4 regions of the Oceanobacillus locisalsi genome follow, and region 3 is predicted to be linked to each of the others. Evidence: riboswitches for the same ligand, from Rfam matches in the RefSeq annotation. Region 3 holds a riboswitch; each other region holds the start of a gene.
What was found. A riboswitch is a leader RNA that binds a small molecule or an ion and turns the genes downstream of it on or off. The one in region 3 is predicted to bind S-adenosylmethionine.
Positions count from the first base shown of each region.

Region 1: another riboswitch for S-adenosylmethionine. It lies ahead of ACFQ19_RS02950 (homocysteine S-methyltransferase family protein); the one in region 3 lies ahead of ACFQ19_RS15515 (methionine biosynthesis PLP-dependent protein).
Region 2: another riboswitch for S-adenosylmethionine. It lies ahead of ACFQ19_RS16070 (VOC family protein); the one in region 3 lies ahead of ACFQ19_RS15515 (methionine biosynthesis PLP-dependent protein).
Region 4: another riboswitch for S-adenosylmethionine. It lies ahead of ACFQ19_RS17425 (5-methyltetrahydropteroyltriglutamate--homocysteine S-methyltransferase); the one in region 3 lies ahead of ACFQ19_RS15515 (methionine biosynthesis PLP-dependent protein).

Region 1 covers NZ_JBHTKK010000002.1:160,392-164,696, forward strand. The annotation lists gene ACFQ19_RS02930 (CynX/NimT family MFS transporter) at 1-29, opposite strand, end outside; gene ACFQ19_RS02935 (zinc ribbon domain-containing protein) at 348-557, opposite strand; gene ACFQ19_RS02940 (YitT family protein) at 917-1,780, shown strand; gene ACFQ19_RS02945 (hypothetical protein) at 2,009-2,311, opposite strand; SAM riboswitch class I at 2,632-2,733, shown strand; gene ACFQ19_RS02950 (homocysteine S-methyltransferase family protein) at 2,848-3,900, shown strand; gene ACFQ19_RS02955 (cyclase family protein) at 3,927-4,305, shown strand, end outside.
Region 2 covers NZ_JBHTKK010000023.1:57,020-61,324, forward strand. The annotation lists gene ACFQ19_RS16055 (NAD(P)/FAD-dependent oxidoreductase) at 1-352, opposite strand, end outside; gene ACFQ19_RS16060 ((2Fe-2S)-binding protein) at 349-663, opposite strand; gene ACFQ19_RS16065 (NAD(P)/FAD-dependent oxidoreductase) at 680-1,849, opposite strand; gene ACFQ19_RS16070 (VOC family protein) at 1,877-2,689, opposite strand; SAM riboswitch class I at 2,911-3,019, opposite strand; gene ACFQ19_RS16075 (DUF4256 domain-containing protein) at 3,313-3,882, opposite strand; gene ACFQ19_RS16080 (ThiF family adenylyltransferase) at 4,096-4,305, opposite strand, start outside.
Region 3 covers NZ_JBHTKK010000022.1:17,366-21,670, reverse strand. The annotation lists gene ACFQ19_RS15520 (hypothetical protein) at 183-1,121, opposite strand; SAM riboswitch class I at 1,384-1,487, shown strand; gene ACFQ19_RS15515 (methionine biosynthesis PLP-dependent protein) at 1,618-2,724, shown strand; gene ACFQ19_RS15510 (Spx/MgsR family RNA polymerase-binding regulatory protein) at 2,813-3,220, opposite strand; gene ACFQ19_RS15505 (YjcZ family sporulation protein) at 3,610-3,705, shown strand; gene ACFQ19_RS15500 (twin-arginine translocase TatA/TatE family subunit) at 3,893-4,108, opposite strand; gene ACFQ19_RS15495 (M20/M25/M40 family metallo-hydrolase) at 4,178-4,305, opposite strand, start outside.
Region 4 covers NZ_JBHTKK010000028.1:7,845-12,149, reverse strand. The annotation lists gene ACFQ19_RS17430 (GNAT family N-acetyltransferase) at 1-321, opposite strand, end outside; gene ACFQ19_RS17425 (5-methyltetrahydropteroyltriglutamate--homocysteine S-methyltransferase) at 886-2,001, opposite strand; SAM riboswitch class I at 2,099-2,201, opposite strand; gene ACFQ19_RS17420 (Fic family protein) at 2,404-3,150, opposite strand; gene ACFQ19_RS17415 (hypothetical protein) at 3,196-3,330, opposite strand; gene fosM (FosM family fosfomycin resistance protein) at 3,473-3,895, opposite strand.

The DNA.
Region 1 (4,305 bases), on a different contig from region 3:
TTGAAAAAAGCTTTTTTGGAGAGACGCATAAGTACAACTCCTTTGTGATGTATTTTTTAATATAACAAGAGATTATTCTATCAAAGAGAGAGAGCCAATGTAAATACATTTTTAACATTATTACAGTAATCCGGTCCGTCTAATAGAGGAACATGTCTGATGAATAAAAGGTACCTGCATGAAGCAGCTCATTTGCTTAATATGATAGACATTGTGTGTTGTTGCGTTGTTGAGTAATACCTAAGTGAATAAAGACGAATATATTCCTGCGCATAAAAAGAAACATGGTGTCATCAACCATGTTTCTTTTCGTCTTATAAAAAACTTAGAGAAGAAATTTAATTTCATTATCCTCCGAAAAATAAATCAAAAACGTTACTAGCTGTAGAGCTTTCTGTATTATAAAACTCGGAGTAACCGCAATTTTTGCAGAATACAACCGTAAAACGATTATGTTGTACATCAAATACCTTAGATAACCCAGATCCAGTCATAGAAACATCTTTTGAATCTGCGTTTTGGCTGCCACATTTCATACAACCTTCATTATTTTTCATTTCTATCACCTCTTTCATATATTTACGTGTGAATGTACTCCTTTGTTTCACCGAATGTAAATATATTTATTTTAATGGTTGTACCATTGCTTGTTTGAATTCAATTTCAATTAAAAACACTTTGCATGATTATCCATTCTTTACCTTCATAACATTTGAGTTTGAAACAGAGAAGCGTATAATAATTAATATTGAAAAAAATGTATTTACAAGGTTATTTTATGTGAAATAAGGAAATCTAAGACTGAAAAGCAATCTAAACTTCAACCCAGCCAGGAAGGGAAGTAACGGTGAAGCAAATGAACGATTATTCTTATTTCACACAATAGCAACAATGCAATAGAAAGAAGGAAAAAAGGATGAGCAAAGCACAATCGAAAATATCGAGAAAGACAATGATTTTTTTAAGAGGACTCATTATTGTTATTGGCGGGTTTATTACAGCTTATGGGCTGGAAGCGGTACTGATTCCGAATAGTGTTTCAGATGGTGGTGTAACGGGCTTGAGTATCGTTGGATCGCAATGGACAGGATTGCCGCTAGGCGTTTTAATTGCTATCTTAAATATTCCATTTATTTACTTAGGATATAAACAAATTGGCAAAGGTTTTGCGTTGTTTTCCGTTCTTGGAATTGCCTCCTTAGCTATCAGTACAAGTATGATGCATCATATCCCGACGATAATAGGAATTGAAGGAGACACCCTTCTGGTGACAGTGGTCGGCGGGATTATTATTGGTTTTGGTATGGGACTTGCACTCCGTAATGGCGGTGCATTGGACGGTATTGATATGTTAGCAGTGCTGTTATCGCGCAAGCTGCCTTTTGGAACAAGCGATTTGATTTTATTTCTTAATTTATTTGTGTTTATTGTTGTATCAACAGTGTTTGGTTTACGGGGAGCATTAATGTCAGGCATTGCTTATTTTATTGCTTCGAAAGTAATTCATTTAATTGAGGAAGGTTTGAGTAGCACCAAAGCAGTATATATTATCACCGGCTATGCGGATGAAATGATTAAAGAGATTAGAGACCGTTTAGGGCGCGGTTGTACTGTGCAGCATGTAGAGGGCGGATATTCGAAAAAAGAATTTCGGCAAGTGAAAAGTATTATTACCCGTTTGGAAGAAAGCAAGATGAAAGAGATTATTCAAGATGTTGATCCGGAGGCTTTTATCACGGTTCATGAAGTGACGGAAGTACGGGGCGGTAATTTTGATTAATAAATGAAAAGAAACAAGGCAGCCAATCGAAGTGCATTGGCTGCCTTGTTGTATATGATGCATTAAGATCTAGATCTGAACAAATCCGCGATAGCATGAGAAACCTCAATACCTTGATAAGTGAACACGGATAATGCGGTCAGAGCAAAGAACCCAATAACGATAAATCGCAAAATAATCATTTTGTCAGCCTCCTCTTTTGAAAGTAGTGTGGATTTCAAAAGAGAATTAAACCACGAAATTGGATTGATAGAAAACGGGTGTCATCAGCTGTTTTGTACGGTTGATACGGACAATCATCGTAAATAAACTGAACGTTCCCAGTAAGAATAAAGTAATGACTAGAGCTGTGTATACGGTGAATGATTTATCCGTCTGATCATTTCCGCCAATACCCAAATCTTGAGTCATTTGTGTATCAACCAGCATCTCCTGTTCGGTGAGCACGTAGCTGTGATGTACACCTGAAGATAACTGTGTGATTGGTAAAATGATAATCATGATAACAATCATTAAATAGCGATTCATCATCTACGCCTCCTCCCGTTTTTATCACCGTTTATTTGATAGAAAAACTTAATTATACCAATATTGAAGTGTCATTTCAATATATCTTCATTGATTGGTAAGGATGTAAAGTGTATTATAAGCTTATTTTTCAAAGCTGTCTATACTTTTTGAACATTTTATGACTTTTTATCTGTCATATCAATATACCCAAATGTGGCTGATTGTTAAACGTATGTTGAGGAGAAGTAATGATATAAGACTAGAAAATTTTAAAAAATTCTTATTGACAAAGAATTCAAATACATATATAGTTGTTTACAACAAATAAATAGCAATACATTTTCTTATCCAGAGAGGTGGAGGGACTGGCCCTTGGAAGCCTCGGCAACAGACTTAAAAAAGAACTGTGCCAATTCCAGTAGCATGAAGCTAGCAGATAAGGAGAGACATTGATATCGTACTCAAACCTCTTCTTTCTGAAAAGAAGAGGTTTTTCGTATTTATATCAATTTTTTAGCAGCGAATGAAAAGTAAAAATTTACAGGAGGAATGGAGAAATGGCGAAAAGAAGTTTAGAAGAACGTTTAAAACAGGGGACAGTTATTGCAGGAGAGGGATACTTATTTGAACTGGAGCGCAGAGGTTACTTACAGGCAGGATCCTTTGTACCCGAGGTGGCACTGGAGAATCCGGAAACGCTGAAGGCAGTGTATCGTGATTATATGAATGCAGGGTCAGATGTGGTGCTTGCTTTTACATATAATGCACACCGTGAAAAAATGCGCATCATCGGTAAAGAAGATTTATTGGAACCTTTAAATCGAAATGCGATTAAATTGGCGAAAGAAGTAGCGAAAGAGCACCCGACAGAAGAAGCTTTGGTGGCAGGGAATATTTCGAATACCAATATTTTTAATCCGGAAGATCAGGCGTCCAAAGATAAAGTGAGAGCGATGTTTAATGAAATGGTTTCATGGTGTAAGGACGAGGACGTTGACTATATTAACGGAGAAACGTTTTATTATCATGAAGAAGCATTGATTGCGTTAGAAGAAATTAAAAAATATGACTTGCCGGCAGTAATCACTTTGGGATTAATGGGTGAAAATATCATGCGTGACAGTTACAGCGTGGAAGAGTCATGTAAGATATTAGAGGATAACGGCGCTTTAGTTGTGGGAATGAACTGTTTCCGCGGACCGGATACCATGCAGCCGTATCTGGAGAAGATTTGTGATCATGTAGATGGTTATGTAGGGGCTTTGCCGATTCCATATCGGACAACAGAAGAAAATCCGACATTCTTTAATTTGCCGGATGGTGGATGCAGCTGTCATTTGCCGACTGAAACAACTTTCCCGACTTCACTTGATCCGCTTTATCATAACCGTTACGAGCTGGCGGAATGGGCTAAGAAAGCACATGGCATCGGTGTTAATTATATTGGCTTATGCTGTGGAGCTTCTCCGGCGATGTTGCGTGCTGTGGCTGAGGCTGTTGGAATCGAAACAATTAATTCCATCTATTCCCCGGATATGCATAAGCATTTCTTATTTGGTGAAGATGAAACGTTGCAGGATCATATTACGGATTACAAAACAAAAGCTTAAAGCAATAGATAAGGGGGCAATTTACCATGACAGTTACAAGAGAAAATGAGGTCTTACAAGCGCTTGATATACTGAAATCAAAAACATGGGTAGACTTAACGCATACGTTTGGTCCAAGTTCCCCGCATTTCGCAGCTTTTAAAGATGCTGAGTTTGAGACGTTATACACACATGATGACGGGTTTTTTGCACAGCAATTCAGTGTTTCGGGCCAATACGGCACGCATATTGATGCGCCGATTCATTTTGTTCGTGATCAACGCTATTTAGAAGAATTGGATTTACAAGAAGTGGTCCTCCCGCTGGTTGTGATTGATAAATCGGAAGCAGCAGGAGAGAACCATGATTATATTTTAACACCAGAAGATATTTTAGAGTTTGAACAGGTACATGGAAAAATTGAAG
Region 2 (4,305 bases), on a different contig from region 3:
CTTTTTCTGCTGCTCCAGTAGCAAGTAATAAGGCATCTGATGTAATGAACTTCTCTTCCGTGCCAGAGAGTTTGATATGCCAACGGTCTGTTACAGTCCATGAAGTTACCCCGCAAAGGATCGAAACCCCCTGCCTCTCTGCTTCCTGCACTAATTCATAGGCCTGCTCTTTTCCATCCCAATGCCTCTCATCACGAGGTGCTTTCCGGTCTTCATATAATTGGCCGAGCAGCCTGCCTCCAGGGCGGTAATATTCATCGATAACGACCACAGAAACTCCTGTTTTGGCTAAATCGATTGCTGCAGATAGCCCTGCCGGTCCAGCGCCTACAATGGTTACATGGCATTTCACGATTCATTTCCCTCCCTGCTCAAGTCCGATACCGTATTCACATTCATTCCTTTTTGTAATGGTGTCAGACAGGTTCTAACATTTGATACGCCGTCCACTTCGGCTCGACATTCAAAACAATGCCCAATGCCGCAATAAACACCACGCGACTCACCTGTTTTATCATCCACACGGATGGAACGAATTCCATTAGCCAGCAGCGCACTCGCAATCGGTTCGTTTTCATATCCGTATAATTCTTCCTTATTAAAATAGAAGGCTACCTTCTCTTTTTCTTGCTCTGATTCGTTTAAACGATAGGATACCGACACTATCTTTCACTTCCTTTCACACAACTCCGGAATTCTGAAATCGATCGAATAAAAACGGGCGTATATCTATGCTAGAACGCTGACCAGATATAACATCCGCCATTAATTTTCCAGTTATAGGAGCCAGCGCAATACCGTCCCCTTCATGACCGGCAGCTAAGTATAACCCTGGAACATTTTCCACAGGTCCCATAATGGCTTTCCCATCCGGTGTATTAGGGCGGAGTCCAGAAAAGGACCGGATAATTCGCACATTGGCTAACTCAGGAAAGGTTTTCACTGCGGCTTGTCCAATTGCGCTTGTCACTTCACTCGTTGTTTCTGTATTGAATCCGACAAATTCACGAGAACCGCCGATTAATAAATTTCCGCTTTCCGTCTGTTCCATCACAAGACCGACTCCTGCCGCATCAGCTCCGTTACTTGGCTCTGCCGTATTTTTCCCTTTCGCTGCGATATAAGCATAGCTTAAAACGCTCCGCTTCAGAAAAGGCGGGATTTTTTCGGAAACTAATATTTGTCCGCGCCGTGGCACAATAGGAACATCGATTCCTAAAGGTTTTATTAACGCGGGGGTCCACACTCCGGCAGCTACAAGCACCGCATCGGCATACATTTCCTCTTCATTGACCTTTACGCCGACAACACGATCTTGTTTGGTAATCAGTTCGGTTACCGGTGAGCCCAGACGAATCGTTGCGCCTAATTGCTGTGCAGCTTGTGCCATACTAAAACATACGTTAAATGAATTAACTTTCCCTTCATCCGGACACCAGGTAGATCCCAAGATATGATTCGCTAAACCTGGCTGCTTCTCTTTGACTCCTTGTGCAGACAACGTGGTCACATCGACACCATATTCCTGCATCTGCGCAACCTTCTGCGTCAGCAATTCTTTTTCTTTCTCTGACTCCATCAGTATCATTCCGCCACCGCTACGATACTCCAAGTCTGTATTTAATTCCGCTTCCAGTTCTGGATAGAGCTTTTTCCCTTCCACAGCCAGTTCCAAAACCGGTCCCGGCTTCTTCGATTGCAGCAGAACATGCTGATCACAGGCACCCGATGTGCCGGAAGCGATGTCTTTTGCTTCAAGCAGCGTTACATCCGCCCCTGCTTTCGATAAATAATAAGCAGACGACGTTCCTATAATTCCGCCGCCAACAACAATTACACTGTAGCTCACGTTGTACACCTCCAGACTGTATCTCTTTTAATCATTCTTGATTTGATAGCGTCCACCGCCAAATTCGAATAAATCATCGGTTTGCTCGCTGGAAAGATTAACCTGAAATGGACCTTCTCCTTGTTGTTCCAGCACTTCCGAAACAACACCTGTTGTCAGCGGGCTGCAAAACACTAAATCTCCTCCAGGAAGAAGCAGCTTTTGGCATGTTGCCTGCAGTTCTTCATCCATATAGGATTCTTCTGTTTCCAGCCCCAATAAATCAGACCATTTATCTACGGTCCTTTCCAAATCATTTACGGCAATATTTATATGGGAAAAGCTGGCCTCTGCCGGATGCGAGACGATTATTTCTTTTTCGGTTAATGCTTTTTTCCGTTCCTTATCGCTTTCATTCCACTGGATAAAGTAAGGCAGTTCCAATGTATCCTTTTCATCTCCAATAAATAAAAGCTGCCACTCCAAAAGAGTGCCGTCAGGCTGTTCGCGGCTTAAATAGACCGGCCCATTTACTGTTAATCCTTTGTCAGAAAAACGTTGCGCAGCAGCTTCAATATTATCTGTCCGAATAATAAAGCGGACAAAACCTTCTTGAAAACCTTTCTTAATAATCGTCTGTATCATACTGTGCTGAGGATGTTCCATCTCTTCAAGCATTTGCCTGTCGGACGTACCTAAGTATTCTATATAACTTAAATCAAAATGACTTAACGCGTTGTATGTAGGACGATTCTGGTGCACGCCGCCTTCAACTGCATGTATTCCTTTATTCTTGAGCGTTCTAGTGGCCTTTTCCGGATCTTCAATAAAATGCACGATATGATCAAAAGCAAAATGCATGTACATCACTCTCAACTTTCTATATTCCTTTTATTAATTAGTTATTGTAATCGTTTGTATTTCCATTCCTATTAAAATAGTCTGCATTCGCTTACCTTTTGAGGCTGATATTTTGATATCATGCTTCTGCAATAAAATGGCTTATTTTCTCAGCATAAAAAATAACCTCTTTTTCAACATAAGAAGAGGTGCAGGTAAACCATTTCTGTTTTACTTCTCTCTTCTTATCTTTCCAAGCCTTCCATTCGACTTGCTGAAATTGGCACAGTTCCAATACGGTCTGTTGCCGAGGTGTCTAAGGGTCAGTCCCTCTGCCTCTCTGGATAAGAATGCTTTATGTTAAACATTATTTCAATTAACCCAATCAAAAAACTAAGGATTAGATTAATATTTAGACTATCTTATATAAAATAAGTTGTCAATTAGTATTTTTGATTTTTCCTGGTGATTAAGTAATGATTAACAAACCGGATATTATTTTCTATGGAAGCAAAATCACAAACCCTGCCACATATTCAGAATAATTCCCTCTGCATTACCAGCCTTTTTTCACAACAACTAAAAAAGAATCAAGAACGGGTGGTTTACACACATTCCTGATTCTCTATCTCTCGAGCTCACATCTATACTCTTAACATACCCCGGAACCCTCTGGAACCATAATAAGATTCTGCGCCGTTATGATATAAGAAAACATGTCCAAAACGGAAATCACAAAAAAGTGCGCCGCCAAGTTCCCTAATATCCGCAGGTGTCCTTACCCAAGTCGATGTTTTCGCATCAAAAGTTCCGAGCGTTTGAAGTTCGCGATATTGTTCTTCCGTTAACATTTCAATGCCCATATCCAACGCCATATCTATCGCACTATTTTCCGGTTTATGCTTCTTTCTTGATTCCAGCGCTGCCCGATCATAACAAACACTTCTGCGTCCTTTCGGGCTTTCTTTTGAGCAGTCTACAAAAATGTATTCTTCTCTTTCCTCGTCATATCCAATGACATCTGGTTCGCCTTCCGTTCTCTCCATTTCATATAAAGAGGCTAATTTTTCAGAATGACCCTCCAGCCTTGATTGAATTAGATTCCAGTCAAAATCATGATGGCGATCCATATTTTTTTCAAAACGAACCTTTAACTTTTCCAGTATTTCTTCTTGTTCCTCTTGAGAGAGCTCTTTCTTATCTTGTTTTGACATGTTTATTCTCCTTTAAGCTGTGTTATTAAAACTGTTTCTTAGTTCTTATTATATCCATTCAAGCTGATCATTTCACTATTGAATATAGGTTTTTGGTTTTTAAAGAACAGAAAAAAATCGCCCCATGCGAAATAAACATGGAACGATGAGATAAAGTCGCTATTATATTTGCTTATTGATTGAAAAAAGAATAGCTTCGTCGCCTTTCGTACTTCACCCTAGATAGCGATGATACACATTTTTCGCTTCCAGATGGTCCATTGTGCCATGAACCAAAGTTCGCCCGTCCTGAAAGAGCACAATCCGGAAAGAATCCACTTCAAACGAAAGCAAATAAGGGTTCTGAAAAAGCTTGATTTGTTTATTCTTCTGCAGTTCTTTCGCTACTTCATCCAGATCTGTCTGTTTTCGCTGCGGGCGCAG
Region 3 (4,305 bases):
GCTAATTTTCATCAACATTTCTTCAGAAAAATTTCCACTCTGTTAAGTGTACTTTTCCCTGTTCCACCTATTTCAAACGTTTGCCCCTTGCATTTACGAATTTAAAATGCTGCTTTTATCGCAATTAAAAAACGGCAAATAATGCGAGTGGAGGCAAATTTACCGTTTTTCATCTTTTTTATTTATTCGGAATAGATGGAAGCTGTATTTGGTTTATTTTCTTCGGAATCATCGTCTTCATGATCTTCGTCCAGCTCTTCTTCATCTTCTGTTTCGTCCTCTGCATCTTCTTTTCCTTCTTCATTATCCCCATTTTCATTATCGTCTATCGGTTCTTCTTCTGGGTACTTTATTTCGTCCTCTTGGTCGTTTTTATCTTCTTTATTTTTATCTTTATCTTCCTCACCATTTTCGTTTTCTGTTTCTTTATCTCTTTTCGAATTTTCATCTTTTGATGGCTTACGTTTACCATTTATCTTTTTCTTATCTTTTTCATTAAGAGACTCACCAGAATCTGTGGCAGTATTCTTTTTTTCAGGTTTCTTCTGTTCTACTTGTTCATCTGAAGAATTTGTTTTCTTTTGAGAGTTATCTTCATCTGTTTCTTTTCTTTCCGTATTTTCATTATCTTCTTCAGTTGTATAACCTTCCCTATGAGAAGTATGATGTGCTTCGTTTTCATTTGATTCATCCGTTTTCTTATTCGTTATTTGATAAGCGGATGTTTCCTCAGAAACAGCATTATTTCTTTCCTGCTTGTCTGGTTTCTGATCTGTATGTGTTTCCGTTTCTGTATCTGCTGCTTCTTCCGTTGTCTCTTGTGCAGAGCTATTCTCTGTTTGCACTTCTGTTTCCCTGTCTGTTTGTTGAGGCTTGTTATGATGATCTACATGAGCGGTTTGATAAATTTGTTCATTGTCTCCTAATAACCGGTCATTCCAAGAGGTCGTGAAAAGCTCGACACTTTCTCCCATTTGCCCATCACCGCTATTGTCATCATCGGTACTTACTTCCATGGAATATTCCACTGAATCATTGTCTTTATAAATGCCCATGCCAATAATGACAATACATCCTGCTAACAAAGAAATGTTAACCAGTAACAGTTTTTTTCTGCGCATATATCTTCTTCCTTTTTTTAAAATTATCATACGAATACTTGTATTTTCATGCTTCCATATAACTTTAATTATACTTTCACCTATAAAATCATCATATCCATTGTAATCTCCATGAAGGACCTTTTCAAATACTTTTCGGTTTTTTTATCTGCAAATCTTGGTCCAGCATTACCGCGTCCCGCTTTTTGACTGATGAAAAATAATTTAGGCTTGATTTTTTTTCTTCTCTCTTGTAAAGTAAACGTAATTATAAATATGTTAATTCTTATCCAGAGAGACGGAGGGACTGGCCCGCAGATGTCTCAGCAACCGGCTAATTTTAGCAAGGTGCTAATTCCAGAAGGGGTTCCCCTTTAAAGATAAGAGATGTGTGTTATGTTGATATTACACCCTTCTTATCTCTGGATAAGAAGGGTTTTTTATTCATTTAACAGAAAATACATAGGGAAATAGCACATTCACAAGCACGCTTTTCTTATGAAGGAGGAAAAAATTAATGAAAAAACTAGAAACCGCATTAGTACAATTAGGAAACAAAACAGATGAACGGACAGGAGCGATAAACTTACCAATCCATTTATCAACAGCTTACCAGCATCAGGAAATTGGTCACTCCACCGGGTACGATTATACCCGCACTAAAAATCCGACCAGATCTGTACTGGAAGATGGATTTGCGAAGTTAGAAGAGGGAGATGCCGCTTTCGCCTGCAGTTCCGGGATGGCTGCGATTCAATTAATCCTTTCCTCTTTATTCCAAGCAGGTGATCATCTCATTGCGACAAAAGATATCTACGGGGGGACGTATCGTATTTTTGACCATTACGAAAAAGCATACCATGTTTCTGTAACATATGATGAATGTCAGGATGTATTAGAAACAGAGCGGTGTATTCAAGAAAATACAAAAGCTATCTTTTTGGAAACACCTACAAATCCGTTACTACAAGAAGTTGACATTAAAAAATATGCGGAACTGGCACAAAAATATCATTTGTTCCTTATCGTTGATAATACTTTCTTAACGCCATACTTGCAGCAGCCTATTACGCTTGGTGCGGATATTGTCGTACACAGTGCAACCAAATATATTGGCGGACATAATGATGTACTAGCTGGACTTGTAGTAACCAAAACACCGGAATTATCCGAGAAAGTATTCGAAATGCATAACGCTTCCGGCGCTACTTTATCTCCGTCAGACAGCTGGCTTCTTGTCCGCGGTTTAAAAACACTTGCACTCCGTATGCAGCGTCATGAAGAAAATGCCAGGCATCTTGCTGCTTATTTAGAAGAACACCCGGCAGTCAGCCAAGTTTTTTACCCGAACAGGGGCGGTATGCTTTCATTTTGCTTAGAAGATGCAAGTCTGGTAAAGTCCTTTTTAGCTAATCTGAATATCATTGTGTTTGCTGAGAGTTTAGGCGGTGTGGAAAGCTTTATTACGTATCCTACCACCCAGACACATGCGGATATGCCGGAAGAGGAAAGAATCCAGCGGGGCATCGGTAATGACCTGCTTCGTTTCTCTGTAGGTGTGGAAGATGTAGAAGATTTAAAAGCGGATATGGAGCAAGCATTACAAGTTATTCGTAATGTATAATATATCATAACACTAATACGAAAAAAGAGACAGATAAGCTGTCTCTTTTTTCGTATCTATTTTTGGATTTAAGGTTCATGTAAGGTTGTTACCCTTTTATTAATCCTAAATCCACTTTCCACTGTGACCACTGCAGCTGTCTTGTTTTCCGAGGTAAAAATTGTCGAATGTCTTCTTCATGATAACCGACTTGAAACCTTTTTTCATCAACCAAAATCGGACTTTTCAGCAATCTTGGGTATTCGTGAATTAATTTTAGTAAGGTTTGTAAAGACAATTCCTCTACATTCAAGTTTAATTCCTTGTAAATTTTAGAACGGGTTGAAAGAATTTCATCTGTACCTTCTACCGTCATTTGTAAAATATTTTTTAGTTCTTCAATAGTTAATGGTTGATGTAGAATATTCCTTTCCTTATAAGCAATTCCATTTTTGCGAAACCATTGTCTGGCTTTTCTTGTAGATGAGCAAGATACTCCGTAAATATGCACTGTCATATTCATTCTCCTTATTGTTTGACATATTCATTACAAGAATCAAAGTGATAATCTATAAAATGAAAAACGACACGTTTTGCCTTTTCATTTCATTTTTCTATCTTACCTATTACTTTAGCACGTAAATGTGGTAAAACTATGGTACAGCCATAAAAAAAACATAAAATGAAGCTTAATTCATTGAAATATAGCGGTTTATAATCCATTACTGTTTATAAACCGACCGAAAAAACCTTCATTAACCAGTACTTGTTCCGCAAAAAATCATTTCTGTTTTTCGTTCATTATTATTGATTCGATATGTACAGGCGAAAATCCTTTTTTTCTGGTCAAATACCCTTCCTAAAAGAGCAACATATCATATAGTAAACACACAGGGGGGTGTAAAAATGAGTAAATACAATGAATTTGGAGGGGGTTTTGCCTTACTCGTAGTCCTTTTCATATTATTAATTATTGTAGGTACTTCTTATTGGGGGTACTAACAATAGGATGAAAGACAAATCTTTTCCTCCTCTTCCCTATAATTAACTAGCTTTTATGTACGGCAAGCTAAAAATAGATCGTGATGATGAACGCTTGTAAAGACAGCTTATCAATCTCTTTACAAGCATTTTTTTATATAGAAAAACAAGGCGTACAATGGAAAAAACCGTTGACGCCTTGCTGCTCCTATTTTGATGAATCTTTCTCCAATTCATCCTTCTCTTCTTTTGTTTCACTATTTTTACCTTCATCAGACATTAAATTATTCGCTGAATTTTTAAATTCCCGTAAGGTTTGTCCGGCTGCTTTTCCGATTTCCGGCAGCTTCTTAGGGCCAAAAATAATTAAAGCAAGAACAACAATCAATATTAAACCCGGAATACCTATATTAGCTGGGTTCATGGAACAACACCTCCATTCTCTTTTCATTATAAATCATTTGCTGTTATTTTTTAATGGGAAAAGGTAAAATTATAACGATTTTTCTTCTTTTTTCGAAATTTGTAGTATAAGCTGTCTCATTAAGGACGGAAATTGCTCAAATGCATTGGCAATATGCAGTCTCTCTGTCCGTTTATGTGCGTCATGACCATATGGCC
Region 4 (4,305 bases), on a different contig from region 3:
GATGGAACGGATGATTTTCCGATCAGCCCCTTTAACCTTGGTAAAAAAGGTTTCGTAAAGTGTTTTTCCAATGTTTTTCTTTCGGTAATCCGGATGCACACCTACAAAATGAATATATGCTTCATCTAGCTGATCTTGTGATAAAAACCCAATTACAAAACCTGCAATCTTTCCTTCATCTTCTACGATAAAGCTGGTATTTTTAAAATGATTAAAAAATAATTTAGGCAGCATCCCTGCCATATCACGTCCGCCCCACCATTCATTTATCTGTGGAATCAGGACATCATAATCCGCACTTTGCAAATGACGAATCTCCATTTTAATCGCTCCTTTATACAAATACTGCGATGTATTATCCATTCATATCAGTGCTTCCAAATATCAAATATAAAGGTATATATTCTTATATGTTATTTACTAATATATCAAAAAATTATCTCTATTTCTTTCTTTATTTGCATTTTGGGACTTTATATTTTTTTCATCAATATGTTAGCCTTATATAAATTAAGTTACCAGCAGAAGGAGGTTTAATTTATATGTTTAAGTCTTTAAGAATCCAGTTGATTCTTTCGTCATTCGCTTCATTGCTGTTCATCATAAACACTTATTTGCATTTCAATTTTGCTTATCGATTCAATGATTTAATTGTAAATTTATTTTTATTCATTACGCTGGCTTCGGTTTTTAATACTGGTTTATTAACGCAAAAGTATTTACATTCAAAAACATAATAATACTTGTAACATTATACATGCTAAAATAACACGGTTTATTCAATAAATACAGGATAACCAATGATTTAACAATGTGAGAATCAATCCATGTAAAAAAGGAGACAGGAGAAGAACTCCTCTCCCAATCTCCTTTTCTTTCTAAAACTTATTTCCAAACATCCTCAGCAATCCGAACAACATGCCGGATTTTTTCCCATTGCTGCTCCTCAGTCAATAAATTCCCTTCCTCTGTGGAAGCAAAGCCGCATTGAGGACTCAGACAAAGCTGGTTCAACGGTACATAGTCCGCAGCTTCTGCTATCCTTGCTTTCACAGCTTCCGGATCTTCCAGTTCGCTGAATTTAGACGTAATCAGACCCAGTACAATATATAAATCATCACGGTTTACATGACGTAACGGTTCAAATCCGCCCGAACGATCATCATCAAACTCCAGGAAAAGCCCATCCACCTGCAGACTGCCAAAAATCGTTTCAGAAACCGCTTCGTAACCGCCACTCGACATATAGGTAGATTGGAAATTACCTCGGCAAATATGCATCGTCACCAGCATATCATCCGGTCTTTTAGCGATGGATTCATTGATTGCCCTTGCACTTAATTCAGCTGTTTTCTCCGGATCTCTTCCTTTTTCAATCAGAGAATTTCTGCCTTCCTCTGAGAAAAAAGTGGCCCAAGAAGTGTCGTCCAGCTGTAAGTAGCGGCATCCTTCATCATATAACGCCTGAATCACCCCTTGATAAGCAGTGACCAAATCATCAATAATCGCTTCATCATTTTCATAGACTCCGTCTTCGAAATCCGCCCGGAAAAAGAGCATATTCGGACTTGGAATCGCAAATTTGGCAACTGCATCTCCAGCAATACCATGTAAAAATTTATAATGCTCAATCATATAGTGATCGCTGAAACCGATTTTACCAGTCACCTTAATACCTCGTTTTTTGGTCTCCACTCCAGTGAACTGCAGACCTTGTTCTGCGGTATAACCTTCCACGCCATCTAAGCCTTCCAGAAAATCAAAATGCCACCAGGCACGGCGAAACTCGCCATCTGTCACTGATTGAAGTCCGGCTTCTTTTTGCTGTTCTACCAGTTTCGTAATTTCCTCATCCTCAATTTGACGCAATTGTTCCTGACTAATCTCTCCCTTTGCCTTTTGCGTACGCGCATCTTTCAAACGCTTTGGACGGAGAAAACTCCCTACATGGTCTGCTCTGAATGGAGCACGTGTATGTTTTGTTTCTGCTGCTGTTGTCATCAAAATACCCCTTCCTCTTTATCTACTGCTTTCATTCTATAATCCAATTTAAAAACCCCTTCTAAAAAAAGAAGAGGTTAACTATGATTAAGAACTCTTCTTATCTTCAAGCAAAAATGCTCCTGGAATTAGCACAGTACAAATCAGCGTCTGCTGCTAAGGCTTCAACGGGCCAGTCCCTCCGCCTTTCTGGATAAGAATATATGGAATTATACGAATAATTATTAATTACTCTACATGGAAGCGATGCATTCGTCAAGGAAATTACTAAAATTTAGGCAATTTGCTGTAATATATTTTCATCAACATTTTGTAAAAAATAACATGAATCAATTGATATATTCTTTTATTTCAGTAAAAACCTTTAGAATGCTTATTTTATATACCCTATTCTTTTCCATTTCATAAGTCCTTTAAAAAATCCACATGATTCTCTAAAGTATTCACCGCTCGTTCAGCTATAAACAATATAAAAGGCTCATAATCTCCTTTTGTCCCAGAAATATCAAGCACCTCATAATACCTAAACCTATCATCTTTTTCAATTGTAATTGGAGGAAATCCAAACTTCATCAACTCAAAATTCATCAATAATCTGGAAGTTCTTCCATTCCCATCAGAAAAAGGATGAACATTTACAAATTTGGCATGTAGCAGGCTAGCTTTTTCCACGGGATGTAAATCATTAACATTTTCACACCAATCCACCAAGTCATCCATCTCATCTTGAATTTTTTCATGAGATGGAGGTGTATGATTAGCACCGGTTATCAAAGCAGCAGTATTTCTATATTTGCCAGCAATTGATCGATCTATGCCTTGCATTACAATGGCGTGAATATCTTTTATGATACGTTGGTTTAACGGACTCTCAACATTTATTAATTCCTCTACGTACGTAATAGCTTCTTTATGATTATTCGCTTCAGCATGTTCACGAAAAGATTTGCCTTGAATAGTGATACCATCTTCTAAAACTGCCTTTGTTTCATACAGGGTCAACGTATTTCCTTCGATTGCATTGGAATGGTACGTATTTTTAATATAAAAATCCTCTTTCATATCTTTTACCACTTCATTTGGTAAAGGCCTCTTTTTATCTAATTGTTCTTTTAAAACATTTGATTTATTTAATAATTTCTTTTTCACACCCAAATATATATCCCTCCTGCCTTTAAATTGTAATCGTTTCGACTAATGCTGTTCAATAGTATAACATAAACCAAACCCTTTAACAGCTGCTCTGGCACATAATAAGAGCGACAGCCATATCCAAATTCGCCGTGGCAGTTGGACTTCTCGAAATACAAGGTCATGTTCTTTCTTCATGTCTATATACTCTCCCTTAATCATTTTAATAACGTTTAGATAGTACAACAAATGATGAAAAGACTGTTGCTATCGTTAATGTTTTATTAAATATTAACATATTTCTATTAGCAACGTTTGACTACAATACCGCTTAAGCTTGTTAAACATAAAAATGCATGTGTGGTTTATCCTGCTTATAATAATTTATTCTATCTTGCAGAGTACCCGTGTGGAATTCAAATTTATGACCATCAGGATCTGTAAAATAAATAGAGTTTTTATCTTTTTTATCCCTGGGACGACCAGTTAAGATGTTTACATCCAATTTTTCTAATTTGTTATACATTTTATCAAAATCATCTTCTTCAATTGAAAAAGCAATGTGCGTGTATGACTGACTTATTTCATTACGCGGGATATCTTTCTCTAAATTAAGTGCCAGCCACATTCCATTTAAATCGAAATAAGCGGTACTCTTCCCTTTAACTAGCAATTTAGCATCAAATACGCTTTGATAAAAATGAATCGATTTTTCCAAATCTGAAACTGAAAATAATAAATGGTTAATTCCTTTAATTGACAACTATAACACTCCTTAATTAGTGGTATTTCTATAAACTTAGTTGAGTTTATTATATTATAATTATATCCCTGTAATTTGCTTGATTCTATTCATCATCCAATAAAGCGATATCTTTTTTTCTTATAAAATCTTCTTCAATGTTTTGCTCCCTCTGTCGTTTCTAATACAATTTCTTTAATCTTTTCACCTTTAACATCTTATAGCTTTATCTTCACAGTATCATTAGGGCTATTAATTGCAGTTATAGGGGTTATTCACTCCTATTTCGTATATAAAAGAGTTAACGGTAAAAATAAATAAAGAACACTAATCAATCGGTAAAAGTCTTTGTTTAGCAGAACTTGTGTGTTTTATCATGAATGTACGAGAAAAATGAATCAGACGAATGGACTGATAATCTGATTTATTAT